3 regions of the Exiguobacterium sp. s59 genome follow, and region 3 is predicted to be linked to each of the others. Evidence: riboswitches for the same ligand, from Rfam matches in the RefSeq annotation. Region 3 holds a riboswitch; each other region holds the start of a gene.

The links. Region 3 has a riboswitch for thiamine pyrophosphate ahead of tenA (thiaminase II). Riboswitches for the same ligand answer to the same signal wherever they lie in the genome.
Region 1: another riboswitch for thiamine pyrophosphate. It lies ahead of thiT (energy-coupled thiamine transporter ThiT); the one in region 3 lies ahead of tenA (thiaminase II).
Region 2: another riboswitch for thiamine pyrophosphate. It lies ahead of KNO91_RS09215 (Ykof family thiamine-binding protein); the one in region 3 lies ahead of tenA (thiaminase II).

What each region holds. Positions count from the first base shown of each region.
Region 1 is NZ_JACSKG010000001.1:429,067-439,599, forward strand. Features, by position in the region: gene rsmB (16S rRNA (cytosine(967)-C(5))-methyltransferase RsmB) at 1-81, shown strand, start outside; gene rlmN (dual-specificity RNA methyltransferase RlmN) at 85-1,170, shown strand; gene KNO91_RS02215 (Stp1/IreP family PP2C-type Ser/Thr phosphatase) at 1,179-1,913, shown strand; gene pknB (Stk1 family PASTA domain-containing Ser/Thr kinase) at 1,919-3,868, shown strand; gene rsgA (ribosome small subunit-dependent GTPase A) at 3,912-4,799, shown strand; gene rpe (ribulose-phosphate 3-epimerase) at 4,803-5,459, shown strand; TPP riboswitch at 5,480-5,580, shown strand; gene thiT (energy-coupled thiamine transporter ThiT) at 5,654-6,229, shown strand; gene KNO91_RS02240 (thiamine diphosphokinase) at 6,226-6,813, shown strand; gene rpmB (50S ribosomal protein L28) at 6,871-7,059, opposite strand; gene KNO91_RS02250 (Asp23/Gls24 family envelope stress response protein) at 7,312-7,674, shown strand; gene KNO91_RS02255 (DAK2 domain-containing protein) at 7,697-9,376, shown strand; gene sdaAB (L-serine ammonia-lyase, iron-sulfur-dependent subunit beta) at 9,440-10,102, shown strand; gene sdaAA (L-serine ammonia-lyase, iron-sulfur-dependent, subunit alpha) at 10,115-10,533, shown strand, end outside.
Region 2 is NZ_JACSKG010000004.1:202,930-213,462, reverse strand. Features, by position in the region: gene KNO91_RS09245 (amidase family protein) at 1-258, shown strand, start outside; gene rlmN (dual-specificity RNA methyltransferase RlmN) at 324-1,385, shown strand; gene KNO91_RS09235 (class I SAM-dependent methyltransferase) at 1,421-2,029, opposite strand; gene KNO91_RS09230 (SMP-30/gluconolactonase/LRE family protein) at 2,167-3,048, shown strand; gene KNO91_RS09225 (hypothetical protein) at 3,061-3,327, shown strand; gene KNO91_RS09220 (GTP-binding protein) at 3,436-4,635, shown strand; TPP riboswitch at 4,695-4,795, shown strand; gene KNO91_RS09215 (Ykof family thiamine-binding protein) at 4,878-5,468, shown strand; gene KNO91_RS09210 (ECF transporter S component) at 5,461-6,036, shown strand; gene KNO91_RS09205 (ABC transporter ATP-binding protein) at 6,029-7,372, shown strand; gene KNO91_RS09200 (energy-coupling factor transporter transmembrane component T family protein) at 7,354-8,088, shown strand; gene KNO91_RS09195 (DUF1643 domain-containing protein) at 8,282-8,869, opposite strand; gene KNO91_RS09190 (lytic transglycosylase domain-containing protein) at 8,898-9,581, opposite strand; gene KNO91_RS09185 (CPBP family intramembrane glutamic endopeptidase) at 9,668-10,363, shown strand; gene KNO91_RS09180 (alpha/beta hydrolase) at 10,296-10,533, opposite strand, start outside.
Region 3 is NZ_JACSKG010000002.1:43,462-53,994, reverse strand. Features, by position in the region: gene thiE (thiamine phosphate synthase) at 1-606, opposite strand, end outside; gene thiD (bifunctional hydroxymethylpyrimidine kinase/phosphomethylpyrimidine kinase) at 575-1,414, opposite strand; gene thiM (hydroxyethylthiazole kinase) at 1,411-2,202, opposite strand; gene tenA (thiaminase II) at 2,199-2,873, opposite strand; TPP riboswitch at 2,962-3,066, opposite strand; gene KNO91_RS03625 (hypothetical protein) at 3,162-3,314, opposite strand; gene KNO91_RS03620 (aminoglycoside 6-adenylyltransferase) at 3,365-4,192, opposite strand; gene KNO91_RS03615 (pentapeptide repeat-containing protein) at 4,189-4,791, opposite strand; gene KNO91_RS03610 (NUDIX hydrolase) at 4,847-5,296, shown strand; gene KNO91_RS03605 (YjjG family noncanonical pyrimidine nucleotidase) at 5,299-5,976, opposite strand; gene KNO91_RS03600 (aldehyde dehydrogenase family protein) at 6,239-7,696, shown strand; gene KNO91_RS03595 (zinc ribbon domain-containing protein YjdM) at 7,735-8,073, opposite strand; gene KNO91_RS03590 (GNAT family N-acetyltransferase) at 8,140-8,652, opposite strand; gene KNO91_RS03585 (four-helix bundle copper-binding protein) at 8,745-9,074, opposite strand; gene KNO91_RS03580 (protein kinase family protein) at 9,156-9,767, opposite strand; gene KNO91_RS03575 (aldo/keto reductase) at 9,916-10,533, shown strand, end outside.

The DNA.
Region 1 (10,533 bases), on a different contig from region 3:
GACCGTGCTGAATTAAAACTATTACCGACGACATTCGGGACCGACGGCTTCTATATCGCCGCATTTAAGAAAGAGGTATAAAAAATGAATCCAAAAGCAGTAGAAAAAAACCCACTTTTAGGCGCAAAACCGTCACTTTATTCGTTGACGTTCCCTGAACTTGAAGCGTGGGTCGTGGAAGCAGGAGAAAAATCATTCCGTGCGAAACAATTATATGATTGGATGTACGTTAAACGTGTCACGTCATTCGACGATATGACGAACGTTCCAAAGGCACTACGTGACCAATTAGAAGCATCATTCCAATTGACGACGTTAAAAGAATTGGTCAAACAAGAATCACAGGACGGTACAATCAAATTCTTATTTGAACTTCAAGACGGTTATTCAATTGAAACGGTTCTCATGCGTCACGAATATGGGAACTCAATTTGTGTCACGACACAAGTCGGTTGTCGAATCGGTTGTACGTTCTGTGCTTCAACACTCGGTGGATTGAAGCGAAACTTAGAAGCCGGTGAAATCACGGCACAAGTGCTCGACGTACAGCGTGCGTTAGACGCGACAGGTGAGCGTGTCGACTCAATCGTTGTCATGGGAATCGGTGAGCCGTTTGATAACTATGATGAGTTAATGCGTTTCTTGCGCACGGTCAACCATGATCACGGACTCAACATCGGAGCACGCCACATCACAGTATCAACAAGTGGAATCGTTCCAAAAATCTACAAGTTTGCGGATGAAGGAATGCGCATTAACTTCGCCATCTCGCTTCATGCGGCTACGACAGAACTACGTACACGTCTCATGCCAATCAACCGTGCCTTTGACTTAGACAAGTTGATGGATGCCGTCCGTTACTATACCGAGAAGAGCGGTCGTCGCATCACGTTCGAATACGGATTGTTTGGTGGCGTCAATGATACAGAAGACCATGCCCATCAATTGGCTGATTTGTTGAAAGGAATCAAATGTCACGTCAACTTGATCCCGGTTAACCACGTATTGGAACGCGATTATGTACGCACACCGAGAGCTCAAATCTTTGCCTTCGAAAAAGTGCTCAAAGACCGCAATGTGAACGTGACGATTCGTCGCGAGCAAGGGTCGGATATCGATGCTGCTTGTGGGCAACTTCGAGCGAAGGAGCGCGAACAAGAAACGAGGTAATCAGAAAGATGGAATTAGCATTTCGAACAGATCGTGGACAAGTACGCACACAAAATGAAGATGCAGTTTTAATCTTAGGCGATGCCTTCTCAGGAATTGCGCTCGTTGCCGACGGGATGGGTGGACATGCAGCGGGAGAGGTCGCGAGTCAAATCGTGATTGAGGAGTTTCGACGGGCTTTCCCGTCTCTCCCGTCGACCCCGGTCGATATCGAGCGATGGTTCCGTCATCACATTCACTTGGCGAATGAACAAGTGTTGCAATTTGCAAAGCAGTCGAACCTCGTCATGATGGGAACGACTGTGGCAGCCGTTTGTTGGAACGGAGAGACGGTGGTCATCGTTCATATCGGTGACAGCCGTGTCTATGCCTTGCAAGCAAATGAATTAAGACGTCTCACAGAAGATCATTCTTACGTCAACGTGCTTAAACAGCTCGGTGAATTGACAGAAGAGGAGATGCGCGTTCATCCGAAACGAAATGTCATCACCCGGGCGATCGGTTCAAGCGAACAAGTCGAACCTGACGTGCAAGTGCTCGCTGACCCTGAGTTTGATGTGATATTAATTTGTACGGATGGATTGACGACACATCTGACGGATGGCGCAATTCAACACGTGTTACAACAAGCTGTATCGGCTGATCAAAAAGCAGATCAACTCATTGCTGAAGCCAATCAATTGGGAGGGAGCGACAACATCACGGTCGCGCTCGTTCAATTCACAGATAGAAAGAGAGGATGAATCCGATGCGAAGCGGAGAACGAATCAACGATCGTTATCGGATCGAACAACAAATCGGCAGCGGAGGCATGGCAAATGTCTACCGGGCTCATGACGAGATTTTAAACCGAACCGTCGCCATCAAGGTGTTGCGATCTGAATTCTCACATAACGAACAATTTATACGTCGGTTCGAGCGAGAAGCCCACGCGGCTACGAGTCTGAACCATCCGAATATCGTCGCCATCTACGACGTCGGTGATGAAGATGATTTATACTATATCGTCATGGAACACGTCGATGGCGTGACGTTAAAACAATATTTGCAAGAAGAATACATATCTGTCGATGAGGCGTTGCGCATCATGGGACAGATTTGTGATGCGATTGATCACGCCCATGCGAATCGAATCATTCATCGGGACATCAAACCACAAAATATGATGATCGATCAGCATGGAAATGTGAAGGTGACCGATTTTGGAATTGCGGTTGCGATGTCGAATGCGACGTTGACGCATACGATGTCCGTCCTAGGCTCTGTCCACTATTTCTCACCTGAACAAGCTCGCGGGAAATTCGCGGATGAAAAGTCGGATATTTACTCGCTAGGTGCCGTTTTGTACGAATTGTTGACGGGGCGCGTACCGTTTATCGGCGAGACGCCGGTCGCAGTCGCGCTTCAACATTTGCAAGATGACCCGATTCGGCCGATGGATTTGAATCCGAATATTCCACAAGCGCTTGAGAATTGTGTCATGCAAGCCTTGTCGAAATCACCGGGTGCCCGTCATATATCGGTCGCAGCTTTCAAGAAAGATTGTATGACCGCATTAAGCCGAGAACGTGCCAATGAGCCGAGACGTCTCTCAGCCAATCAAGACGAGTTCGACCAAACACTCGTCATGGCGCCGGTCATGCCTGAAGAAAAACAAGATGTACCGGTGACACCGCCCCCGGTCACACCACCAAAGGAACAGGAGCCAAATGAGGCACCGGTTAAAAAGAAGAAACGCAAATGGTGGATTTGGATATTACTCGTCATTCTCTTAATTGGGGGAAGCATTGCGGCGTATGTGGTCGCCGACGAAATGTCGCGCGCCGTCGTGCCTGATGTCGTCGGCATGAGTATCGGGGACGCGACGACAGAACTCGAGGCTTCTGGATTTGTCGTCGAAGTGACAGAACGTGCGAGCGATGATATTGCGGAGGGTGAGGTCATTTCGCAAAATCCGCAAGAAGGACGTAAACCGAAACGCGGCACGACTGTGACGATTGTCGTATCGGCCGGAAAAGAGACGGTCGAGATGCCGAACGTGGAAGGTCTTTCACAGACTGCCGCTGAGCGTATGCTAAAAGACTTGGCATTCAGCGATCTTGAAATCAAAACCGAAGCTTCTGAAACGGTAAACAGTGGGGATGTAATTTCACAATCGGTTGACCCAGGTGAAGAGGTCGTTCCTTCAGAGGTGACGGTCACGCTCGTTGTGTCGACAGGTAGCAACAAAGTGGAACTATCTAACCTTGCCGGGTATACGTTCGACGAAGCATCTATTTATGCTGAACAGAACAAATTGAAAATCGTGAAGAAGGATGAATTTTCGACAAGTGTTCCAAAAGGTCAAATCATCCGTCAACTTCCGACAGCCGGGACGGCAGTCGACCCGGGAACGGAGCTCACGGTGATTGTATCGGAAGGCGTCGAACCGACCGATATCTCGATTGAACGTGAAGTGAGTGTTGAAGTCGAGCAACTGGATAAGGATAAGAAGCCGAAAGCGGTCGAAGTCGTCATTCGTACGGTTGACGCACGTGGTGAAATTGAGGTACTTCGTGATCAAATCACAGAGACGACAACGTACTCGTACACGCTAGTCATTGCCCCTGACGAAGTCGGGACAGCAACGATTGAAGTTGATGGTGAGATTGTTCGAACGGATTCAGTCACATATGCGCAAGCCGAAGAGGCACAATAAAGAGGTGACGGTGTCGTCACCTCTTTTTTAAAAGGAGGTAGTCATAATGAAAGGAACAATCATTCGTCTTCAAGGCGGGTTTTATGATGTGATGACCGAGGCGAATCAAGAGATTCGTTGTCGGGCAAGGGGGAATTTTCGAAAACGCAATATCTCACCTGTCGTCGGCGACGATGTGGTGATTCAAGATCAAGAAGATGGGACCGGCTATATTCTTGAAGTGGAAGAGCGCCAAAACCATCTCGTTCGGCCACCGATTGCGAATATTGATCAAGCGTTCCTCCTCTTTTCAGTTAAGGAACCAGCGTTTTCCTATCATTTGCTTGACCGTTTTCTCATTCTCATTGAATCGAAGCAAATTCATCCAATCATCGTATTGACGAAGATGGACTTGCTCGATGAAAGTGAAGTCGAACCGATTCAAGTGGCGATTGCTCGCTATCGGGCGATTGGGTATGACGTGATCGAAACGTCGACGGAGCATGGGCACGGTGTTGATGAAGTGCGCAGTCTATTCAAGGGAAAAACGAGCGTCTTCGCCGGTCAGACCGGTGTCGGGAAAAGTTCGTTACTCAATGCAGTCGCGCCAGAACTCGAGTTGGCGACAGGTGCAATCTCGAAATCGCTCGGACGAGGAAAACATACGACACGTCACGTGACGTTAATCCAATTGGCGGATGGTCTCGTTGCCGATACACCGGGTTTTTCAAGTCTAGAGTTTCCTCAGGAACTTGAGACAGATGAGCTCAGATGGTGCTTCCCCGAATTCGTGGAACGCCATGACGATTGTAAGTTCCGGGGATGTGTCCACGTTAATGAACCAGGATGTGCCATCAAACAAGCGGTTGAAAATGGCGAAATTGCTTCAACAAGGTACGAAAATTATGTTACCTTTATGGAGGAGTTAAACGATCGAAAACGGAGGTATTGACAGATGATTAAAATTGCACCATCTATTTTAGCTGCCGATTTTGCCAACTTGGAAGCTGAAGTAAAAGCCGTTCAAGAAGCAGGGGCTGACTATATCCATTTTGACGTGATGGACGGGCAATTCGTACCAAACATCTCGATTGGTCTACCTGTTCTCGCGAGCTTGCGTAAAAAATCAGACATGGTACTCGATGTACATTTGATGATTGACCAACCAGAACGCTACGTTGAAGATTTCGTGAAAGCCGGTGCGGACATCGTAACCGTACACGTGGAAGCGACGAATCATTTGCATCGTGTCTTACAGCAAATCAAAGCGGCAGGTGCGAAATGTGGGGTCGTCTTAAACCCACATACACCACTTTCGACGATTGAACACGTACTCACGGACGTCGATATGGTGTTGCTCATGACGGTCAACCCAGGATTCGGGGGTCAGGCGTTTATTGAATCGGTCGTGCCAAAAATTTCAGCGCTTAGCCAACTTCGTCAAGACCATCAACTTGATTTTGAGATTGAAATCGATGGTGGTGTGAACGCAGAAACGGCAAAACGTTGCATCGATGCTGGAGCTGATGTGCTTGTGGCAGGATCAGCCATCTATAGTCAATCGGATTATAAAGCAGCCATCGATAGCATTCGTGGCGCATCTCGTGTATAATCGACGGTAGAACAACAAGATAGAGTCGCAAGGGGTGTCACATCATGTGGCTGAGAGGCATACGCTAACCCTTTGAACCTGTTCCGTTCACACGGACGTAGGGATGTGGCGAAAATGCACGTTGCGAATTCAAGCAGCATGGCGTTTACGTCATGCTGCTTTTTGTCGTTCAAACAAATAAAGGAGGAAGAAGGATGAAATCACGTTTCAAATTACAAGCGCTCATTGAAATTTCATTGTTTGCGGCGCTCGGGCTTATTTTTGATTTGCTCATTCCATATCGTTTACCACAAGGTGGGTCTATCAGTTTAGCGATGCTCCCGATCTTTGTCATGGCGTTCCGTCACGGGCTGAAAAGTGGTCTTGCGACAGGCGCGCTCGTCGGGACACTTCAACTCTTGTTCGGAGCATACATTTTCACACCTGTACAATTCTTGCTCGACTATACGGTCGCATATGGCCTCGTCGGTATGGCCGGGGTATTCGCAGGGCGAGTGAAACATGCTGCGAGTCAAGGTGCGACAAAGACGCTTGCCATCTATTTAGTGCTCGGGGCATTGCTCGGGTCGATGTTACGATACGCAGCGCACGTCATCTCGGGTATCGTCTTCTTCGCTGAATACGCAGAAGGTCCGGTCGTGGCCTACTCGCTCGGATATAACGCCACGTATATGCTCCCATCCTTTGTCATCTCGGCCATCGTGTTAGTACTTCTCTTCACGACAGCACCACGTTTCACGCGTGTGGCGACACGGGATATCCGTCAATGAACGTACTAATCGTCGCGGCGAGTCCGGCACCTATTCCGGACTTACCGCGTGATGCCGATTTTGTGATTGGTGTGGATGGTGGATATCAAAGACTGTTAGATGAAGGAGTTGTACCAGACGTCGTGGTGGGAGATTTTGATTCGTTCGATGGGACACCACCTGATCAAGCGTTACGCTATCCTTCGGAGAAAGATGTGACAGACTTAGAAATTGCATTGGAGTTAGCAAGAGAACGGGGAGCAACACGAATCGATGTGTATGGGGCTCTCGGGGGACGGATCGATATGACGTTTGCGAACGTAGGCTTACTGGAGTCCTATCCGGAGATGCACCTTCATGATGAAGGGCAAACGGTCTATCTTGTAAGAATAGGAGACTATACCATTCCGAAACGGGACGGTCACTATTTGTCTTTCATGCCATGGAAGACAGCTACGATTTCCATTAAAGATGTCAAATATCCACTTGACCATCATGACGTGACGAGCGGAGAGGCGCTGACGATCTCAAATGAATGGTCTACGGATTCTGCCCGGTTGACGGTCCATCAAGGGACCGTTCTCGTCATGATTGTCAAAAAATGAGCACAAAAAAATCCCATCGGCGAATGCCGCTGGGATTTATTCGTTCGTGTATAAGTATTATACGCGTTCAACGAGACCTGATTTAAGTGCGCGAGCTGAAACCCAAACGCGTTTCGGTTTACCGTCAACGAGAATACGAACTTTTTGTACGTTTACACCCCAAGTACGTTTTGTCTTGTTGAGTGCGTGCGAACGGTTGTTACCTGATTTAGGTGATTTACCTGTTACGTAGCATTTACGTGCCATGCGTTTCCCCTCCTTTTTTATGTGGGTTCGTCCTAATAGACACTCGTTTATATTAGCACGGCTTTTTTCCCGATGCAACTAGAAAATCGTACCATGACAAGAAAAAAACTTGACATTACTCTCAAGGATTTGAATAATGAATGAGGTTATCGCGTTAATTGACCGAGTTTCTGGAGCAGGTTCTTTTAATAACTAGGTACTTATTGTAGAATGTACATTAGGAATCATTCCGAATAAAGGAGGCTACTCCATATGGCAATTGAAATGAAGACAACATATGGCAATATTGACATCACAAGTGACGTCATCGCGACACTCGCAGGTGGTGCAGCGATGGAATGCTTCGGTGTGGTCGGCATGGCTTCACAAGCACAATTGAAAGACGGCATTGCTGAATTGTTAAAACGTGAAAATTACGCGCGTGGTGTCGTCGTACGTCAAGAAGACGAAGACGTACATATCGACATGCACATCATTGTAAGCTACGGGACGAAAGTATCTGAAGTCGCATACAACGTGCAGAGCCGAGTCAAGTATACGCTCGGAGAAACTTTAGGATTAAACGTTTCGTCGGTAAATATATTCGTTCAAGGCGTTCGTCTGACGAATGACTGACGAAAACGGAGGAGGATTTGGTGTGGGTTTAAAACGTTTAGATGGATTGGCGCTCTCAAACATGATCGCGAACGGAGCGGCCAACTTGAGCCAAAACGCAGATTATGTAGATTCGCTTAACGTCTTCCCGGTTCCAGACGGAGACACGGGGACGAACATGAACTTGACGATGACGTCGGGCGCGAAAGAAGTAGCGGCGATGAACTCATCAAATATCGCAGAGGTGTCATCAAAGTTTGCACGTGGACTACTTATGGGAGCACGCGGAAACTCGGGTGTTATTTTAAGTCAGTTGTTCCGTGGATTCGGTAAAGCTGTTGAAGGAAAAGCAGAACTGACAACAGTTGATTTTGCAGAAGCGCTCAAGCGCGGTGTCGACACGGCATACAAGGCGGTTATGAAACCGGTTGAAGGAACGATTTTGACGGTTGCTCGTGAAGCGGCCGACGAAGCGCTCCTTGCGTCAGAGTCGACAAGTGATTTCACTGAATTTATGAAACGCGTCATCGAAGAAGCGAAAGCATCGTTAGACCGTACACCGGACTTGTTGCCGGTATTAAAAGAAGTCGGCGTCGTCGACTCGGGCGGTCAAGGACTTCTCGTCATCTACGAAGGTTTCCTTGCTAGCCTTGAAGGCAAAGAGCTCGAGAAACCACATGCTCCTGTCATGGATGCGTTGATCGAGGCAGAACACCATGCGCATGCGGCACAAGGGTTCATGTCTACAGAAGATATCGAATTCGGTTATTGCACAGAGATCATGGTTCGTTTCCAAGACGAAAAGTTAAAGGATGCACCGTTCAATGAAGATGCGTTCCGTAACGAATTGTCTGAACTGGGAGATTCTCTCCTTGTCGTCGCGGACGAAGAACTCTTAAAAGTTCACGTTCACGTTGAGACACCGGGTGAGGTCATCACGAAAGGTCAACGTTTCGGTGAACTCGTCGCCGTTAAAATCGAGAACATGCGTCAACAACACTCGACCATTCTCGAAGAAGAACATGGTGCGAATCAACACGGTGTTCAACAGGCAGAGAAGCCGAAAGCACCATTTGCGATCGTCACGGTAGCAATGGGTGAAGGCGTCAGCGAATTGTTCCGTTCACTCGGGGCAGCACACGTCATCGAGGGCGGTCAAACGATGAACCCATCAACAGAAGATATCGTCAAGGCGATTGAGTCTGCACATGCGGAACACGTCTTTATCTTCCCGAACAACTCAAACATCATCATGGCTGCTGAGCAAGCAGCGTCTGTCGCACCATGCGGCGTCTCTGTCATCCCGACGAAGACGGTCCCACAAGGTCTTGCGGCAGCAATCGCCTTCAACCCAGAGGCGGATGTCGAGATGAACGAACAAGCGATGAAGTCAGCTGCCGCGACTGTGAAGTCCGGACAAGTCACTTACGCTGTTCGTGACACGAGCATCGATGGTGTGGAAATCAAGAAAGACGAGCACATGGCGATTGCAGAGAAGAAAATCGTTTCTTCCTCAACGTCGAGCCTCGAAGCTGCTAAAAAGTTGGTCGATGCACTCGTCGAAGCAGATGATGAAATCATTACGATCTTAACGGGTGAAGGTTCATCTGAAGCAGACGTAGAAGCGTTGACGTCATATATCGAATCTGTAAATGATGAGATTGAGATTGAAGTACACGACGGCAAACAACCGCTTTACTCTTATATTTTTAGTGTGGAATAAGCTGTTTCAAGTCCCTACCTTCTGTATAATGAAGGTAGGGATTTTTGAAAGGGGGAAAATTAGGTGAAATATCGTAGTGTGTTTGACATCATTGGTCCTGTCATGGTCGGGCCATCGAGTTCGCATACAGCAGGTGCCGCGCGCATCGGGCTGATGGCAGGGAAATTATTCGGAAGAACGCCACGCACCGCACGCATCACGTTTTATGGGTCGTTTGCGGACACGTATCGTGGTCACGGTACGGATGTCGCGATTGTCGGTGGAATTATGGGGTTTGATACGTTCGACCTGCGAATCCCACAAGCGTTAGACATTGCCCGTGAAAAAGGAATCGAAGTCATCTTTGAGACGAGCGATTTGTTGACGGATCATCCGAATACAGCGCGTGTCTTGCTCGAAGACGAGTTCGGTACGTTTGAAATCGTCGGGATCTCAATCGGTGGGGGAACGATTGAAATCACGGAACTGAATGGATTCCCGTTAAAGTTGACAGGTGGGGGACCTGCGCTCGTCGTCTTGCATCATGACCGATTCGGGGCAATCGCCGCAGTGACAGGTGTCTTGGCGAATCATCAATTGAACATTGGACATATGGAAGTGAGTCGTCACGAAAAAGGAATGCAAGCCTTGATGGCCATTGAGATTGATGAAACGATTCCTGCTGAAGTGTTAGCAGAGCTAGAACGATTACCGCAGATCGAACGGATCGCTATTTTTGGGGAATAAGGAGAATGTGAGATGTTTAAATCAGTAGAAGAGTTAGTGACGATGGCAACAGAACGAGGTATCCCGATTTCTGAGGTGATGATCGAACAAGAGATGCACGTCAGACGCTCGAGCCGGGAAGACATCATCGGAATGATGGACCGTAACCTCGAGGTCATGGAAGAAGCGGTCGAACGTGCGCTTCAAGGTGTCACATCGGTGACGGGATTGACGGGGAACGATGCCGTACTCATGCAAGATTATATACGTTCAGGCAAATCACTTGCCGGAGACCTTATTTTAGATGCCGTGTCAAAAGCAATCGGGACGAACGAAGTGAACGCGGCGATGGGACGAATTTGTGCGACACCGACTGCGGGGAGTGCGGGCGTCGTGCCAGGAACGTTATTCGCGGTGAAAGATCGCCTCGAGATGGACCGCGATGCCATGAT
Region 2 (10,533 bases), on a different contig from region 3:
TTAGCGAAAACAGAAGGGATTGACGCGTTGCTTGCGTCGCATAAACTTGATGCGATCGTCTTACCACATGATGCGAACTATGACATGGCAGCGAAAGCAGGGCATCCGACGATCACAATACCCTATAAACGAAAAGAGAGCGGTGCCCCGTTCGGTCTATCATTCACGGGGACGAGCTATTCGGAACGTGATTTGATTCGTGTCGCCTATGCGTTCGAACAGTTCATCACTCGTCCGACGCCTCCTGATTATTCGTAAGTTGCACCCGTCTCTGACGTCCGCTACAATGGTACGTATGCGGATTAGAGAAAGGACAGGTTAGAATGAAATCATCTATATACGGGTTGACGTTCAATCAACTCACAAACGAGTGCATGGAAGCAGGATATGGTGCCTTCCACGCACGACAAGTCTGGGACTCGCTCTACATCGATCGAGTCAAATCGATGGACGCGCTAAACGTCCGTGACGAGGTACGCGATTACTTAACAGAGAAATATGTCATCTCGACACAAGAACTGTTCGTCAAACAAGAAGCGGGCGATGGAACGGTCAAATTCTTACTTAAACTTCATGACGGGCACTACATCGAGACGGTGCTTATGCGTCATAAATATGGGCGTTCGGTCTGTGTAACGACACAGGTCGGTTGTAACATCGGCTGTAGCTTCTGTGCGAGCGGCTTGTTGAAGAAGACGCGTGACTTGACGGCTGGTGAGGTCGTCGAACAAATCATGACCGTCCAACATTTCCTCGATGAAGAAGGAGAAGGGGATCGCGTCAGTCATATCGTCGTCATGGGAATCGGTGAACCGTTCGATAACTTTGACAACTTGGTCGACTTCTTGCGCGTCGTCAAAGATGAGCGTGGTCTTGCGATCGCCCCGCGTAAAATCAACGTGTCGACGAGTGGTCTCGCGGACAAGATTTACAAGTTCGCAGACCTCGACTTGCGGATCAACTTGGCACTTTCACTTCATGCACCGAACGATGAGCTTCGGACTCGCATCATGAAAATCAACCGTGCGTTCCCGCTTGATAAACTCATGCCATCGATTCGTTATTACGTCGAGAAGACGAATAAACGCATCACGTTCGAGTACATCTTGCTATCGAAAGTGAACGATCTACCGGAACATGCGGAAGAATTGGCGGATCTGATTGAAGACATCAAAGACAAGTCTTACATCAACTTGATTCCGTATAACCCGGTCAACGAGCATATTCAATATGAACGAAGCACACCGGAAGATATCATGGCATTCTATGATATCTTGAAGAAACGTGGCGTCAACACGGGTGTCCGTCTCGAGCACGGGACAGACATCGATGCAGCTTGCGGTCAGCTCCGCAGTAAGCATATGAACGTCGAGGGTGCGAAGTGACGAGAGGCCTCTCCGATAGCGGAGAGGCCTTTTGTTTACCTTTTTTGACCGACATACTCGATGACGGAAGAGTCACCGTGATGGAGTGACCCTTCTTCGCGCCATACAACCACCTCATGTAAGATGAGCGGTACGAAATCGTCCTCTAGTTTGTGGAACATTTCTTCAGAATAGAGAAGTGAGACGTCTTGTGGTCCGCCTGTGCCGTAAGCGAGTTGATTTGTAGAGTACACTTCGGTCAGGAATACACCACCAGGTCGAAGCGTTCTTTGAATTCCGGCGAACACCTTTTCTCTGACATGTTGAGGAAAGTGACCGAAGATACAGATGACCACATCATACGCATCTTGCGACCAATCCGCTTCATTCAAGTCAATCTGTTTCGTCTGAAGGGAGACGTTTCGCGAAATCGCCAAGCGCTCCGCTTTTTCGAGCCCTACTTTCGAAGCGTCCCACATCTCGACTTCGAAGCCAAGCGAAGCGAGCCATACCGCATTTCGACCTTCACCCTCCGCAATCGCCAGCACACGCTTTCCTTCAGGTGGATAAGACGTGATCCATTCGCGTAAAAACTTGTTTGGCGCTGTACCGTACACATAATCTTCCGAGCTAAAGCGTTCATCCCATTTCGACAAACCATCCACTCCTCTCACTTTTCCTTAAATATAGCAAAACAATGAGACTCAGATGGAAATCCTTCACGATTTTCTGAATTCATGCTTAGTCCAGTTGGGAGAGGGGAATAGATTTCTGAACTAATGGATAGAGTGGAGGCTAAGTAATGGAGAGAGTAGATGCGTCGTTGTGGATTCGGGTACGAAATACGCTTGGTGAAGGTCCTTGTTGGGATGCTGAGTTGAAGCGTTTTTATTGGGTGGATATCGAAGGTCATACGTTGTGGTGGTATGACGAACAAGAAGATGAAATTTCTTCTTTTGAGGTCGGGAAACAAGTCGGTTTCGTCATTCCAAAAGTGACGGACGGTGTCGTCCTTGGTCTAAAAGACGGGATTTATGAATGGGATGAAATCAATCGGGAGCTAAATAAAATTGTCGAATTGGATGATCCCGACGGTCGATTACGTTTTAATGATGGGAAAGCCGATCCATATGGTCGTATTTTTGCGGGCACACTCCACCTCGAAGATGAAGAAAATCAAGCGACATTGTATCGGGTCGATCGTGATGGAACGACTACATCATTGATGGATGAGTTGACGCTTTCGAACGGATTGACGTGGTCTCCTGACCATTCCGTTTTTTATCATATCGATACACCGACTGAAAAAATCCGGAAGTATGATTTTGATTTGAAGACAGGAACAATTTCGAACGGAGAGGTCGTCATCGATTTTTCGGAGGAAGAAGGTTTTCCTGACGGGATGACGTCCGATTCTGAAGGTTGTCTATGGATTGCGCATTACGCGGGTGGAAGAGTATCGCGGTGGGACCCGTCAACAGGCAAAAAGTTACTTGAAGTCCATGTTCCCGCACCAAATGTCACTTCATGTGCCTTTATCGGAGATGGACTCAATCGATTAGCTATCACGACGGCTCGTGAAGGAATGGATGAGGAGGCGCTTTCTGAATATCCGGAAGCGGGATCGGTATTTATCATCGACACAGAAGTGAAAGGGATGCCATTGTATCGTTTCGGTCGCTGAGGAGGAAGTACGATGGTGAAACGACTGTTAGTTCGAGCTGGAATTGGGTTGGCAGTTGCTGCAGCGGTCAAGATTGGGATTCAAAAGTTACAAGAAAATCGAACGCGTGAAGAAGATCATTCGTATCTCGATCCGAAGTGGGATGAAGTGCCAAGTATTGATTCGGATAAAGATGAGGATGAGGTCGGATTGACTCAACTCGATTCGATTTATCGGGCTGAATGGCAGGCGAATGCTTATCCACGCTCGGAGGCAGAACGAAAAGCATTGGAAGAATAATTGTATGTTCTTCAAAAACACGTCCATGTGGCGTGTTTTTTATTGACAAAAGTAAGGAACGACTCCATTATACAAAGAGTAATGATTACGATTTAATGGAGGTCCATCATGAAACGAATTCCAATTACAGTACTTTCGGGTTATCTCGGTAGCGGGAAGACGACACTGCTCAACCACATCTTACATAACCGAGAACATAAAAAATATGCGGTCATCGTGAATGATATGAGCGAGTTGAATATCGACGAGAAGCTGATTGATCAGGGCGGGTTCTCGCGGACCGATGAAAAGCTAGTCGAACTCTCGAACGGGTGTATCTGCTGCACGCTGCGGGAAGATTTGTTGACGGCTGTCTATGACTTAACAAAAGACCGTGAGCTCGACGGGATCATCATCGAGTCATCAGGAATCTCTGAACCAATTCCTGTCGCGCAGACATTCACGTATGCCGATGACGCTCTTGGGATTGATTTGACGAGCCGTGTGTACATCGATGCGATGGTCACGGTCGTCGATGCGTACCGTTTCTTCAAAGATTTCAATTCTGGTGAATCGCTCATGGAGCGTCAACAAGCCGTCGACACCGGTGACGTCCGTGAAGTAGTCGATTTGCTCGTCGACCAAGTCGAATTTGCGGATATCATCGTATTGAATAAGGCGGACCGTGTGTCCGAAGGGGAACTACAGGAGATGAAGGGGTTACTCCAAACACTGAACCCGAGTGCGAGATTGTTGACGTCGACATACTCGAACGTCGCGTTAGAAGACCTTCTAGACGTCCAGTTATTCGATTTTGATCAGGCGATGCGCGCTGCAGGGTGGATCCAAGAACTCGAGTCGGAAGAACATACGCCGGAAACGGAAGAGTATGGCATCAGCTCATTTGTCTACCGGCGCCGTCGACCGTTCCACCCTGAACGTTTGATGCACTGGATGGAACATTATCCAGAAGAAATCGTCCGTGCAAAAGGATTTTTATGGATTGCGACAAGAAACGACCTCGCTTGTCTGTTTTCACAGGCAGGGTATGCATCAACGCTCGAACATGCAGGTCGTTGGCTTGCGACGTTACCTGCAAGTGAACGTGAGGAGATGTTTGCAGCTGAACCTGAGCTTCGTGAGGATTACATCGAGCCATACGGGGATCGGCAAAACGAGTTGGTGCTCATCGGTCAACGAATGGAACGGGAAGTGGTCGAGCAATCGCTTGACGCCTGTTTATTGACGGACGAAGAGATGCCGTCATCGTGGAATACGTTCCATGACCCACTTCCGGGTTCAGGTCATCTCGTCACATATTCAGATTGACCGTTTACAAAAGATTAAAACATCGCTATACTGTGACTGCATAAGTAACCGCATATTAATGACTGCACTAGGGGTGCTTCGGCTGAGATGAGAGCATGGCTCCGATCCCTTATAACTCGATCCAGATAATACTGGCGTGAGGAAGTGCGGCACTTTCTCTATGCAAGTTTGTATAGATTTTGTTGCTGCATTCTCATGAATGCGGCTTTTTTTATGCAAACACATTTAGAGGGGGAAACAAAATGAATGAATCATGTGGTACGAGCCCAATCGTCGGGTTTCGATTCACACTGAGCCCGATGACAGACGATTTTGTCGGGACAATCAAAGGTGCTCTAAAACGAACGGATCTGTCAGGTGTGTGGAGACATACGGATGACGTGTCGACGGTCATCCGTGGACGAGTCGAGCATGTGTTTGACGTCGCTCGAACGGTGTTGAGTCTTGCTTCGGAGGAAGGGAAGCACGTCTCGCTGAGCGGAACGTTCTCTGTCGGTTGTCCAGGAGATTCAACGGGAGATGAGGCACTCGAGGCTCCGAGCGAACCATCAAACGGTGCATCAAGAGACCAGTATGTGTCTTCGCAGTTCGCACTCTATCCGATGGGTGCTGACAATTACATGGAACTCATCTATGAAGAAATCGAGCAAGCAAAACAGGCTGGTGTCTATAACGAGTCGATGCATTATGCATCAGGCATCCATGGGAACTTAGATGACGTGTTCTCGTACTATGAGGCGGCTTTTAAGCGGACGCGCGAAAAGAACCGACATGTTGTCATGACGGTGACGTTCAGTGTAAATAGTCCGTCACATGGAGGGCGACATGCTTAAATCGTGGAAATTAAAAGAGGTCGTCCTTGTCTCCGTATTGTCTGTCGTCTTTGCCGTCGTCTACTTATTGTTCGTCCATATTGGGAACTTATGGGCAGGATTGATCGGACCGATCGCCTACGAGTGGATCTTCGGTATCTGGTTCATCGTGTCAATCATCTCGGCGTACATCATCCGGAAGCCTGGTGCCGCCTTCATCTCAGAAGTGATGGCCGCGACGATTGAGATGTTGATTGGGAATGCCATTGGGCCACGCATCATCTTGGTCGGCATCGTTCAAGGTTTAGGGGCAGAAGCCGTCTTTGCGATGACGGGCTACCGACGTTATGAGCTATGGGTACTCATGCTTGCCGGATTTGGGTCGGCTGTCACGAGTTTCGTCTATACATATTTCATGAGTGGGTTCGCGATGTTAGAGCCAGGTTATGTGGCGACGATGTTCGGGCTGAGAGCCGTCAGTGGGATGGTCATCGCTGGGATCGGTGGGAAGTTGCTCAGTGACCTATTGCTGAAGACAGGATCACTTCGCGGTTATGCGATTTCACGAAGTGGGAACGTCCATGGTTGAGACAGAGTCACTTCATTTTAGATTCCCAGAGAGTTCTGAGGCGATTCTTGAAGACGTGACCGTTTCAATCCGTCAAGGTCGTACGATTCTTAGTGGGGCGAGCGGAAGCGGGAAATCGACGCTTCTCGCGCTATTCAACCGTCTCTATCCGGAGAATTGTGACGGAATCCTTGATGGTAGACTCGAACTACTTGGACGATCATACGACGACTATGCACCTGGCGAGATCAATCAGCGGGTCGGGACGGTGTTTCAAGACCCGGATACGCAATTTGTCATGGAGCGGGTGGATGAAGAACTGATCTTCACACTTGAGAACTTGTCGACACCTGTCTCAGACATCGAACAACGCGTGACGGAAATCCTCGAATCGTTACAGTTGAGTGATTATCGAAACCGAAAAATCGATTCGTTGTCAGGCGGACAGAAACAGCGGATTGCTGTTGCGTGCGCTCTAGTCGGAAGACCGGAATGGCTACTGCTCGATGAACCGTTGACTCATCTTGACCCGGTGACCGCGTACGAATTTGTGGAATGGCTCGATCGAGTGACAGGACTGAACGTCATCGTCGTTGAACATCGTCCTCACCTATGGGGTGATTACTTTGACTGGCATATTGAATTAGAGCGAGGGCGTATCGTTCGGAATGAATCCTTTTGCCCGGTCGATGACTTTGCATTTATAAAGTCAAACGCTTCGCTAAAAAATCCTTATCACTACACAATCGAAGAGGTCAGACGTGATTCATTTCAGCTGAAAAGATCGGAGCTTCATGTCCGAGCAGGAGAAGTGATTGCCATACTTGGTCCGAATGGGAGCGGGAAGTCCACGTTTTTAAGAAGCTTAACGGAACATGACCGACGGGTTGGGCTCGTACCGCAATCGCCGGAACATTTATTTTTCATGAATTCTGTCGAAAGTGAATTACAGTTTGGTCATGAAGATTCGATTGAGAGCGTTTTATCTGACATGTCGCTTCTTGATCAGCGACATCTCCATCCGTTATCTCTCAGTCACGGACAAAAACGGAGGCTCGCAGTTGCAATCCAGTCGCTATCGAACAAACAGTTGCTCGCATTCGATGAACCGACAGCGGGTCAAGACGAACCGTCATTGCATGCGCTCGAGCTGTTGATGAAGCGACATGCTGAAATGGGTCGAACGATTCTATTCGTGACCCACGACTTGTCGTTCGCCCGCATCGCCAACACGTTTTATTTGATGAAGGACGGGGAACTTTCAGGACCATTTAAAGATGAACTCTGGAAGGACACGGAGACACTTCGTCATTATCGGTTGCAAGGGAGGAGAGCGCGATGTCACTCCATGACATGAATCCGACGGTGAAATTTCTAACATTGACGTTCGTCATGTTCGGTCTCGCATTGTTTTACAATCCATGGACCCCGCTCGTGATCGTAGTAGGGACGGTACTGATTCAATGGATGGCAACCAATGTCTCATGGAAAAGATGGCTACTTTTCTTGATCCCTTTTCTCATCACGGCGCTCGGAACGTTTTGGACAACGCTCGTTTTCGGAAAAGACCTCGGGGGAGAGACATGGGTGACCATTCTGAGTCAGGAAGTCACAATTGAGGAGAGGGATGTCGCGATTGCCCTCAGCCTTCGCGTATTGGCGTTCACGGTCCTCTCGCTTCTTTTCATGTTGACGACGGATTCAAAGCGGTTCGTCATGAGTCTGATGCAACAGGCGAAGTTGTCACCGACAATCGCATATAGCGCGCTCGTCGGGTTCCGTTTCATTCCTCTTTTAAAACGGGAACTGCAACAACTTCAATATGCACATCGCCTACGGGGTGTCCCACTCGATACGAGATGGGAACGTCTACGGCACGTGCCGAAATTACTGTTGCCACTCCTTGCCGGATCGATTCGAAGAGCGGAGCGTGTCGCCTTCTCGATGGAAGCGAGAGGGTTTACAGGCGGAAAACGGACGATTTATGACAGGGTTGAAGTCAAATCAAGTGATTTTATATGGTCAGGTGTCTTTTTCGCGTTGTTTGGATTTGCCATCTGGGCAGGAATATAAAAAACGAATGGCCGCCACAAGGGGCGGCCATTCGTGCGGCTCGTCCCACGGCGCCCCGACGCCTGCAGGAAAGCAATCCGATGGAGACCCAGCAGCGACTTGAGTCGCGATGCGGCTCCGGGATTGCCTGCGGAAAGCGTGGGCGCCGAAAGGACGAGTACGAACATGTTATTTGTCAACAAGCTGTGACGACTCACTCGGAGTCGTCTTTTTTTGTTTCTTTTACGATTCGAAACTTTGGTTTGATTGATTCATTGTTGAACGCCTCGAGCACTGTGTTCTCGTTGGCCATACGGATCTGTTGTGGTTCACCTTTGGCCGTCGTACCAATGCAGTACATGTTTGACTCGTAATCGGCAAAGAGCGACTTATAGGATGTCGCATGGTGCATCAATCGACCAGGTGAACCCCAACCGACGATGATCATGCCATTGCTTGCTGCTACCTCTTGCAACGTCTCTTCGACATAGTGATAGTTTGTCTCGTCGAGTTGTGATTCCACATACGGAAGATTATCATTGATGGCAAGTGTCGGCACAAGGCTGATGACACGCATCTCCCGAATCGGCTGTGACAAATGATTTTGCATCAACATATAGGCACGTTGCGTTGTCGTACCTGATAAGAAAGCATCGCTCATTCTCGGTGAATAAATGATGACGGCACAAATGACCCCGTCTTCCACATCCGTGAACTCATACGTTCGCATATAGCGTTTTGTTTTATCTTCATTGAAGATTGATTTTACGCGGATGGTTACTTCTTCTACATGCGTATTCATTTCCATTCCTCACTTTTTCATGTAAGCATCAGCCGAGTGTTTTGAACCACTCGATGTATCGAATCGTATAATAGGCGACATGTTGACTGATTGTGTCCCGTTCTTCAGGGATGTACGTCACGTTTGTTTCGTAATTTTCATAGTATGTCATAACATCGTTAACATACTGCTCACTCCGGTTGTACTCGAAGATAGCATTTCGAATAGATGTGGTAGAATCCGTTTTCTTCCCACCGTGTTCACTTAAATAATACGCCGCGGTATGTGCGGAATCAATAAGACTATGTGGGTCTGCTTTCCCGTCTCCATTCCCGTCACGACCGAGACCACCGTACTGGTCGATCAATGCAAGGTCTGTCAAATCGACTTCGTCTTCTGGGACGTCACCTTTTTGGTCATCCGTATCATATTCCCAACCGAGCCAAGTACGAGGCATGAATTGGAATGGTCCGATCGCACCAACGGATGAGCGCATGGAAGAACTGTGAGAGAAAATCGTCTCGACGCGATGTACGGCGGCAAGCAAATGCCAGTCCACATCGTATGCGTCAGCAGCGTCCTGATAGACAGCGATGTGAGCGTTCGGTACGCCATGCTCACCATAATAGGTTCGATACAATCCATTGTTTACTTTATCGTGTTGACCGAGCCAGCCGATTGCCCCGAGCAAAAGCACGAGCACAATGATAAAACCGGTCAATCGCAGCATCATACGTTTCAAGATACCGCCTCCTAGCTTTTAGACAATACCCGAATAGTGTAGCATATAGCTAAGAGTAAGGACAGGAGTGGATATGGATGCTCGAACGATTGATTTTTACGGCAATTATTGGATACATGTTGATTGTCCAAATCTTCAACGCAAAATTGATCCGTCCATTGATTGAGACGAAGGGACGGGCGTGGGTGTACGATCAAACCGTAAAATCAGCATGGGGACTGACCTTGTTGATTGTCGCCCTCATATTTTTATTTCAAGTACCGCCATCCGAAGTCGGTTTGACATTTGCGCCAGAAACGGGCAACGAACAGGCGTGGCAAGTCTTTTTCCTATCATGTATCCTCGTTGCATTTACGCTCGTCTTTTATTTATTGGTCAAGACCTCATCAAAACTTCGTCGAGCATTGCGTCCTTATTATGAGCTCGATTTAGAAAAACTGCTCCTGCCAAGAACGAAGAATGAGGAGCAGGCATGGAGCGCCGTCTCGGTCACGGCCGGCGTGACAGAAGAGTTTATTTTCAGAGGAGTGCTCTTGTACACAATCTCCCTCTATATAGAAGTACCGAATCTGACACTTGCCTTGATCGGAGGTGCCCTGTTCGGTATGGCACATGCCTATCAAGGGATCAAAGGTGTCGTTACGACAGGCATTGTCGGTTTCGGTCTCGGTCTCTTATATCTAGGGATGGGTGTCCTGTGGCCGGTCATGGTCTTGCATGCACTGCTTGACTTGATTGCTGGACCAATCCATGTCGACGTAAAAAACGATTAACCGCGTCTTCATATGCAGGCGCGTCCTTGATCATACAATCCGTATGTTCCGCCCCGTCAATCAATAGCAAGTCATTTTGCCGGTTCAGAGCGTTCATCTCGACTGACATCCACGTTGGGACGAAATCATCTTTTGATCCGTGTACGAATAAGATCGGGGTCGTCGTTTCG
Region 3 (10,533 bases):
ATCCGGTGCAGAAGCAATGGCAGAGATGACGGCAACGCCGTCTGCCCCGTCATGAATGATTGAAGGAACATGCTCTGGACGAATACCTCCGATCCCCACAATCGGAAGCTGTGGATATTGCTGACGGACCTGTCGAATCAGTTCCGTCCCACGCACATGTCCCGCATCCAGTTTGCTTTTCGTCTCATGAATCGGACCGATTCCGACATAATCTGCGAACGGAAGCGCTGCACGCACTTCTTCCATCGTATGGACAGACACCCCTAACCATTTATCAGGTCCTAATTGTTTACGAACCCATTCAGCTGGTAAATCGTCTTGTCCGACATGTACTCCATCTGCATCAATCGTAAGTGCCAACTCTACATCATCATTGATGATAAACGGCACTTCCGCTTGGCGACATACCTGTTGGAGCGTCCTAGCCATTGCTTCTTTTTCATCTCCATACAATGCATCTTTACCTTTTTCGCGAAATTGAAAACATGTCACACCACATCGAAGTGCCGTTTCGACGGTCGACACCAAATCAGAAGCATCGATTGTCCCGCACACAAAATAAAGACGAAGTTGCTTAGCGAGCGCTTGTTTCGTACAGAACGTCAACGGTAATCACCTCTTCTTTCGCTAAACGATGTCCCCAATGATTCGTCGGTCCATGCCCCTGTCCAATCGATAATCCATGTGTAATCGCCTGATGAATAAACTGCTTCGCATCTACGACGGCTTGGCGTAGCGTCTTTCCATATGCCAATTCGGCCGTCAAGGCTGCAGAGAACGTACATCCCGTTCCATGTGTATCTTTCGTCTTTATGCGAGGTGCGCTCACTTGAAATGCTTCAGATTCAGTCACAATCAAATCGACTGCCTCCACACCTTCCGTATGCCCACCTTTGATGATGACGACATCGACACCGAGTCCACGAATCGAATGAGCGGCTTTCATTCGGTCGGACTCCGTCCGAATCTTAATTCCGGTCAATACTTCTGCCTCAGGAATATTCGGGGTCACGACCGTCGCATGTGGCAACAGTTTCGTACGAAGTGCTTCGATTGCATTCTCCTGCAACAAAGAAGCGCCCCCTTTAGCCACCATGACAGGATCGACGACGACATGCTCGAACCGATGGCGTTCAAGCGCTTTTGCCACCGCTTCAATTCGCTCCGCATCTACCAACATTCCCGTCTTACATGCCGTAATGTTAAAATCGTCAGTTACCGCATCGATTTGCCCAATGATCATTTCCGTGGAAATCGCTTCAATCCCATGAACACCAAGTGTGTTTTGAGCCGTGATCGCAGTCAGCACACTCGTCCCGAACGCACCGAGCTCTTGAAACGTTTTTAAATCAGCTTGAATCCCGGCGCCTCCCCCTGAGTCAGATCCAGCAATCGTCAATACTTGCGGTCTCATGATGTCGACACCTCGATTCGATTCGTCGGGATTGTATGTTGCGTCAATTGATGAAGGGCATTTAAGAAGTGAATCGGAAAATCTCCTGGTCCTTCTGCCCGTTCACTCGCCAACTCCCCGCAATAGGCATATCCCGACACGGCTGTCACCGTCGCCTTTAGGGCGTTCTTCTCGACCGCTAGACATGCTCCGACGACCGCACTGAGTAGACAGCCTGTACCGGTCGTCTCGGTCATTCGTTTTGTTCCGCCATGGACTTCTATGACGACACTTCCATCACTGACCAGATCTTCTTTTCCGGTCACCGCCACGACACATCCATAGCGTTTCGCCGCTTCGAGCGCCAATTGGCGTGGTTCACACGCCCCGTCCCCCGCATCGACACCACGTGCTGCCCAATCGACGCCGACCAATGTGGCAATTTCTCCTGCATTCCCACGAATGACCGACACGCGGACGTGACGAAGGATACGCTCGACGACATCTCGACGAAATGACGTTGCCCCGACACCGACCGGGTCGAGCACGACCGGACATCCCGCTTCATTTGCAGCTTGCCCTGCACGAATCATCGTCGCTTCGGTCATCGTACCGAGTGTCCCGATGTTGAGTACGAGCGCATCGCTCACGAATGTCATCTCTGCCACTTCCTCAATCGCGTCTGCCATCACCGGGGAGGCACCGATGGCGAGCAGTCCATTCGCCGAAAAATTGGCGACGACCGTGTTTGTGATGTTGTGAATTAACGGCGCCTGCTTTCGAATCTCACTCCAAATCTCATGTCTCATTGGTTGACCTCCTGTGACAACGTCCATGACTCTAGTGTCCATGCCATTTCCCAGAAGGCGACTTCGTAGTAACAACTCTTCAAGAAGAGTTTCGTATAACGAAGCCGCTCTTCTTCTGTCGCTTGTCCGGCTAATTCATCCAATCGATCAATCTGTTCTTCTACCAGCTCACGGAACCATTCCGAACCGTAAGTCGCAATCCAAGCCGAATAAATCGGATGATCGGGTCGCTTATCTTTTAAGCGTTCACCAATCTCGTAATATACCCAGTAACATGGAAGGATTGACGCCAATACATCACCGAGTGTCGGTCCTGCTTGTTGCATATGAAGGGCATACGCATAAGCGGTCGGTGCCGGCTCGAATGTCGCAAGTTCCACGTCTGTCACGTTGAGCATCGTAAAGAACTCACGATGAAGTGAGAGTTCCGCCTCAATCGTGTGCAATGCATGCGTCAAAAAGCGGCTCGATAGTTTCATCGTTGGTGCGAGCGTCGCTCCTTTCGCCTGCACTTTCGAAAACTGATTCAAATAGTAAGAGTCTTGCATGACGTAATGTCTGAACTTCTTCTCGTCGAGCGTCCCTTCCCCGAGTGAACGGACGAACGGATGATGGAAGCTTGCTTCAAACAATCCGTCTGCTTCCTGACGTAAATGATCTGTAAATTTCATAGTAACTCCCCCTTATAACAGATAAAAAGACGCCGCCTCCCATAACGGAAGCGGCGTCTCGAACAGTCATATCTAGGTGAAGCCATATGATTCGTCTCGCCCACTTCCCTACGCTAGCTTGAACTAGATCAGGTTCGAAGGGTCTGGACCATGTCCATCTCAGCCGCGTGGCGCGACTCCCCTAGTGGCAAACATTATGAAATTCAGTCGTCTTCGACCACATTCTATCAATCTTTTTACCAATTGAAAACCTTTTCCTATTTGGGCGGTCAACAATTTAAGCTGTTTCTAGCGTCCTGTGATCAGTAAGAACATATTAAATGCGACGAGACCAAGAGGCAACATCGCCACCAAAATAATCGGCCATTTCTTTAAACGAATACCGACAAAAAGGACAAGACTTCCGACTAAAAGGGCAATAAATGTCGTATATGGGTTCATGAAAAAACGCTCCTTTCTCTATAAGGAGCGTTTCCCGGCTCTCGGCCTCATTAATCGTTCGAATGTCGAAGTGTTGCACATGCGGCACGGACACGTCTCGCTTCTTCTTCTCGGAACACGAAATCGCCTTGTTCGGCGACGCGTTGCGCGCAAAAGAAGAAGAGCGATTGCAAGCGGTCATGCGTATCTTCAATCGCACTCAGCTCAGCGGAAGCATATGTTGCCGTAAGCATCTCCCACAACTCTTCCGGCAAGTGGTCGCGCATCCCATCACCTGACTTCCCGAGATTCACGGAGAACTCCGTCGCATAACCGATATTCCATTCCATCATCTGACGGAGCATATTCCGCATGATATCGAGGTGATCGAGCGCATACAGCACCTGATGCCGTTTGATGCCTTTAACGACATAGAGCGACACCCACCAAAACTCATTCCAGCAAGCCGCATACTCGTCAGCAGATGGACGTGTTACGCGATATGTGGTGTCCGAAGGCGTAACGTCCGGATGATGATCTCGGTCGAATACGATTTGACTGAGCGAGTCCATTTCGAGCATGGCTTCTACTTGATCTACACTCCGAATCGTCAAATCGATCCGATGTCCGTCCACATACTGCACCAAGAACGTCACATGTCGTTTCGGGTCAGTCGTTTCAGGCGTCTGCATAATCAAAATATCCCCAAACGTGTCCATCCATGAGGAATCGTCCGCAACCGCTTGGACATCTTCCACATAAAAAGCAAGGTCGACATCCTGATATGCGTCTGGCTGGATATTCGGATTGACGAGTGAGCCGTTCAAGACGACCGTCCGGATGTGTTCACGTTCTTTCGCGAACGCAATCAACTGCTCGATAATTTGTTCTGGTTTCATTCTACAATCGCCCCCAATGAGCGCGCGACTTGAATTGCCTGCATCGCGTCTAGTTTTGTTTGTTGCAATGTTACGTTTGAAAAATCAACCCCGTCGACGAGTGCGCCTCTAAAGTCGGCACCACGACACACCGCGTGTTGAAGCGTCGCCCGAGTCAAGTCCGTCTGTTGCCAGACTGTCTCGGTCAAGTCAGATCCATACAGATCGGCCTCGACCAATCGAACGTGGGACCAGTCCATTTTCTTGAGCGACACGTGACGTAGGTTGACGAACGACCAGTCCCCTTCCGTGACACGAACACCTTCAAACTGACTTTCTTCAAAAGAAGATCCGGTCATTTTACATTGTTCAAATTCGCTCGTGAACAAGTTGGCACCATGGAATTGGCAGTTCAGAAACGAGCTCCCGACATGACGGGACGCATTCCATTTCGAGTCCGTGAAATCACAGTTGATGAACTGACAGCGCTCCGTTTGTAGCTCAGTCGCATCGACGTACGTAAAGCGACAGTTCTCGAACGTGACATGTGACAACACTTCGTCGCGGAGTGTCACGTCACGGAAATCTTCATCTCGATATTGTGTATGTGATTGAAACATCATATCCCTCCTTCAGGTATACTAGAACAGATTACAAAGATTGGAAGTGATACAGATGGACCTCGTATTTCCGACTGAACAAGGAGTCTTCAATTATCGCGTCGCCGGTATTTTTTTGAAAGACGGACACGTATTGATTCACCGAAACATCCGGGATGACTTTTGGGCATTACCCGGTGGTCGCGTGACGCTCGGTGAAGAAGCTGCAACCGCACTCGCACGCGAGCTTCATGAAGAGCTGAACATGCAGGTGACCGATACTTCATTCGCCTTTGTGCACGAGAACTTGTTTACGTACAACGATCAACCGTTTCATGAGATTGGACTGTACTTTTATGTAGACGGTGACCTCCCGCTCCAAGACGGAGACTTTTACGGACCTGAAGGAGATCACCTGATTTATCGTTGGCAAAAGCTCGACCGTCTACAAGACGTCACGCTTTATCCGGAAGTACTCGCTCAACTACCGAACCGTTTGCCAGCCCATTCACTCAATCCGGCTTGAATTTAGAGAAGCGATTTCAACTCATGTAAATGTCGAATCTCATACGTTGACTCCATCGTCGCGGCCACTTCGTTCGGGTTGAACCAACATGTATCTAGACCATACATCCGTCCGCCGGCGATATCTGCCGTGACCGAGTCACCGATAATCAAGCCCTTCTCTGGCGTCACGTTTGGAATTCGGTCGAAGACGTAGTCAAAGAACGGCTTCATCGGTTTTTGCGAGCCCGTCGCATCCGATACGAACACGTCTTGGAAGTACGGCAATAGTCCAGATGACTCTAACCGTTTGAATTGCGTCTCCGTCACGCCGTTCGTGACGATATAGAGTGGATAATCAACGCTCAGCGTTTGGACAATCTCTAACGCACCGTCAATCATGTGCACGCCCGCATGTAAATAGTCCCGATATTGTTGTTCGACATGTGGACCGTCGACGGTGAGACCGAGTGAATCGAACAGTTTCGTGTGACGACCGACCAGCACTTCTTCCCGGTCCACTTCGCCGCGTTCAAAAGCACGCCATAAACCGCTATTAATGTCGACATATCGCGCCTTTACCTCTTCTGTCATCCGGACGTTATAGGATGCGAGCAATTGCTCCAAGGCGACGTGTTCACTTTGCTTAAAATCTAACAACGTATCGTCAATATCAAATAAAATCGCTTCATAACGTTTCATATTTCTTTCTAACCCCTCTCTACGTCTAACTGTACAGGAAGTATTCAGGAACTTCAAAAAGAGTGATGACGAATAAATCACACGATAGCTCTACTGATTGTATCGACCTCAGCGTTTCTACTTTGACCAACAGACCTATGCTTTCCTCCACTATCTCGAACGTCATGCTTCAACTCTGATCGTTCGACCCATTGAGATGTTTATTTTTCTAAAACAAGTGAATACTTCCTATGGTGAAGAAAAATCAAAGGAGTGTTCAAATATGCATACAGATTTTACGAAAATGTACATCAACGGTGAATGGGTAAGCGGATCAAGTGAAAAGTCGATCGACAACGTCAATCCGTTCTCAAACGAGACACTCTTCTCGATTCAATCGGCAGACGAAGATGATTTGAATCGCGCTTATGAAGCAGCCAAAGCGTCTCAGACGGATTGGGCCGATATGCTTCCGCAAGCACGACGGGAATTGATTGAGAAGTTTGCCCAGCTGACGATGGACAATAAAGACTTCATCGTCGATTGGCTCGTGAAAGAGTCTGGGAGCACACGCATCAAGGCAGAAAGTGAGTTCGCCGCATCGATGGCCATCATTAAAGAAGCCTCGACGTTCCCGTTCCGTATGGACGGACTCATCAAACCTTCGATTGTTCCGAATAAAGAGAACCGCGTATATCGCAAGCCACTCGGAGTCATCGGCATTATCAGCCCATGGAACTTCCCGCTCCATTTGGCCGTACGTTCAATCGTGACGGCTCTTGCGACCGGAAATTCGGTCGTCGTCAAACCGGCCACAGCGACACCGGTCACAGGTGGTCTCCTGTTCGCATCCCTCTTCGAAGAAGCAGGACTTCCAAAAGGCGTACTCAATGTCGTCGTCGGACGAGGGTCTGAAATCGGCGATGCGATCGTCGAACATCCGATTCCACGTCTCATCTCGTTCACGGGCTCGACCGAAGTCGGACAAGGAATCGCAGAGAAGGCGGGACGTCTCTTGAAGAAAACCGCTCTTGAACTCGGCGGAAATAACGTGTTCGTCGTGCTCGACGATGCCGATCTCGATCGTGCCGTCGAATCAGCAGTCTACAGCAAGTTCTTCCATCAGGGACAAATTTGTATGTCGACGAACCGAATCCTCGTCGCCGAATCGATTCATGATGAATTCGTGGAACGTTACGTCGAGCGCGTTAAACAGTTGAAAGCAGGCGATCCGAACGAAAAAGACACGCAAGTCGGTCCGCTTATCGATCACGACCAAATCGATCGTATCTTAGAACAGATCGAAAAAACCGTCGATGCGGGTGCGACCGTCCATACCGGCGGAACAGCAGACGGCAACGTCCTCGAACCGACCGTCCTCAGTGGCGTCACGAATGACATGCCACTCGCGAAACATGAAATCTTCGGTCCGGTTGCGGTCATCCTTTCGTTCAAAGATGACGAAGAAGCTATTCGTCTCTCGAATGAATTGCCGTATGGATTGAGCGGTGCCGTCCACGGTTCGGTTTACCGTGCGACCAATTTCGCACGAAAAGTCGAAACCGGCATGATTCACGTCAACGACCAGTCGGTCAACGATGAACCGCATATGCCGTTCGGGGGCGAGAAGAACTCTGGTCTCGGACGATTCAACGGCGAATGGGTGCTCGAAGAGTTCACGACGCTTCAATGGGTGTCCATCATGCATGAACGTCGCGAGTATAAACCGTTCTTCTCATAATACAAAAAAGTGTTTCGGCAATTCGCCGAAACACTTTTTTAGATTTTCTTCACAAATTCCGACTTCAATTTCATCGCACCAAGACCTTCGATTTTACAATCGATGTCATGATCGCCTTCCACAAGTCGAATCCCTTTCACTTTCGTCCCTTGTTTGACGACAAGCGAAGTGCCTTTTACTTTTAAGTCCTTAATCACGGTGACCGTGTCCCCGTCCTGTAGCGGATTTCCGTTCGCATCTTTGATTTGGGATGCTGCTTCTGCTTCTGCCATCTCGCTCGGTGACCATTCATAGGCACATTCCGGGCAGACAAGAAGCGGACCATCCTCATACACATAAGATGATTGGCATTTCGGGCAATTCGGGTACTCACTCATACGATTTCCTCCATTCGATTCACTCGTTTCAGTATATCGTATGGGGAGGCAGATTTTCTATCCTATTCATCCCTCTTTTGGTGACGCAGGACCTTCTAAATCGAGTTGATAAAACGATAAGTCCAACCATTTCCCGAACTTGTAGCCAGCATTTCGGATCGTACCTGAATGAACAAACCCGACTTTTTCATGGGCACGAATACTCGTCACGTTCGATGCGTCAATTCCACCAATCACGGTCTTCATCCCTCTCGCTTCTGCGATACGAATGATTTCCTTCAATAGTTTGTTGCCGATTCCTTTCCCGCGATATCCAGGATGTACATAGACGGAATGCTCGACCGTGTAATGGTACGCAGGCCACGGACGGAACGGTCCGAACGTCGCGAACCCCATGACGACATCATCCTCGACCCATACGATGATTGGACAATCCTGGGCTTTCTTCTCTTCATACCAGGTCACTCGATTCTCGAGCGTCACCGGGTCGTAATGATAGACGGCCGTACTATTCACGATGGCGTCATTATAAATATGTAAAATCATTTGAAGATCATCTCGTCGACAGTTGCGAATCATACCAACACCCACTTCTCGTTTTTTTCATTATACGAATCCCCTCTTTAAAAGACACGAAAAAAGTGACCGGTCCAATCGACCAGTCACTCGTTTCATGCGGCCAAACGGTCACACATTGAAGCACATTCTGTACAGACACGCGCACATTCCTGACAATGCGCGTGTTTATGTTTCTCACATTCTTGCGCACAGGCTTTACAAATGACCGCGCAAGCGCGAGCGAGTTCAGGAACAAACGCAGAGTCACGTGTCATCGCTTCGGCGAGAAACGCACAGGCAGCGGCACACTCCCGGTCGAGTCGGATACAATCGACCATCATCTGTACGTCTTTTTCCTCTAAACAGGATTCCAAGCAATAATTACATGTCTCCACACACTCATGGAGTGTTTCGAGTTCATTCGCATAAATTCGATGAGCCATCTGTGATTCTCCTTTCTCTTCTCCTTCAGTTTTGGACACGTTACTCTTGTTCCCTAATCGATAAAAGAAAAACGACCCAGATCAAGAATCCGGGTCGTTCACGAACTTACGATACAAATAAGCGATTCGATTAAGTAATGTCTCATCATATTGTTTCGGCATAAAACGACAGCGATAAAGTCGATACATTCGCTTCAAGTCTTCCCACTGATGGTCAATGTGTTGTCCTTGTCGAAAGCGCGCCAAGTCAATCAAAAAAATCTGTCCGTTCGGGGTCAAAATAATGTTTCGTAAGTGGACGTCCGATGGGGTCAAGCCTAATAAACGTGCTTGGCGAAGCGCCTCATCTACTACCTCGATATAAGACGGGTCAATCCAAACGCCTTCCGTTAGACACTCAAAAAGCGTCTTCCCTTCGATGTAATCCATGACAAGATACGAGTCGCCCGCTTCGTAACAAGTCGGAAAATAAGGAAGGCCCTTTAACTTTTCATAGATGACTGCCTCTTCGATTGCGATTTGTTCATAACCTGGAAAGAACACTTTGATGACACGATCCTTTTCTTTTAAACGAAACACGGCCGCACTTCGTCCGATTCCGTGCAAATGAAGGTCTGGATGCATCGCCGTTACTTGAAACGAGTCGCCCACCCGTTCGAAGGTGACGTCCGCATATTGTGTATAATTACCCATCTGTCACGCCTCTTTCCTGTTTCTCTTCTTTATCATCATAGCGCATACAAGCTCATTTGACGCCAAAATTGCTCGAGAGGGTGACAAGTGACGTCCACTCTCTGAAGACGTATAATGAAGAGCGACTGACAACCAAGGAGGAGTTATTATGCAACGTATCGCTTTGACAGAAGAATTATCATTCTCACGCGTCGTCCATGGAATGTGGCGCCTCGCTGATTGGGACATGACCCCGCAGGAACGTCTCACATTCATCGAACAATGTCTCGAGCTCGGGGTCACGACGTTCGACCATGCCGATATTTATGGTGGTTATACATGTGAAGGATTATTTGGGGAAGCGTTAAAACTAAAGCCTGAACTCCGTAACCAAATGGAGATTGTCACAAAAACGGGCATCAAACTGACAGGATCGTTCAATCCGGGTCAAACGCTCAACTATTATGACACGACGAAAGAACATATCATCGCGCAAGCGGAGCGTTCGTTGAAAGAACTCGCGATTGATCACATCGATACATTATTGATTCACCGTCCAGACCCGCTTATGAACCCAGATGATGTTGCTGAAGCGTTCATTACGTTACGTGATAGCGGTAAAGTACGCGAATTTGGCGTTTCCAACCACGTCCCATCTACACAGAACTTGCTACAATCACGTCTCCCATTCCAACTCGTCACGAATCAGCTTGAGCTCTCTCCAATGCAATTGAAGCATTTCGAAGACGGTGCGGTTGACCTTTGTCACGAAAAACGGATGCCACTT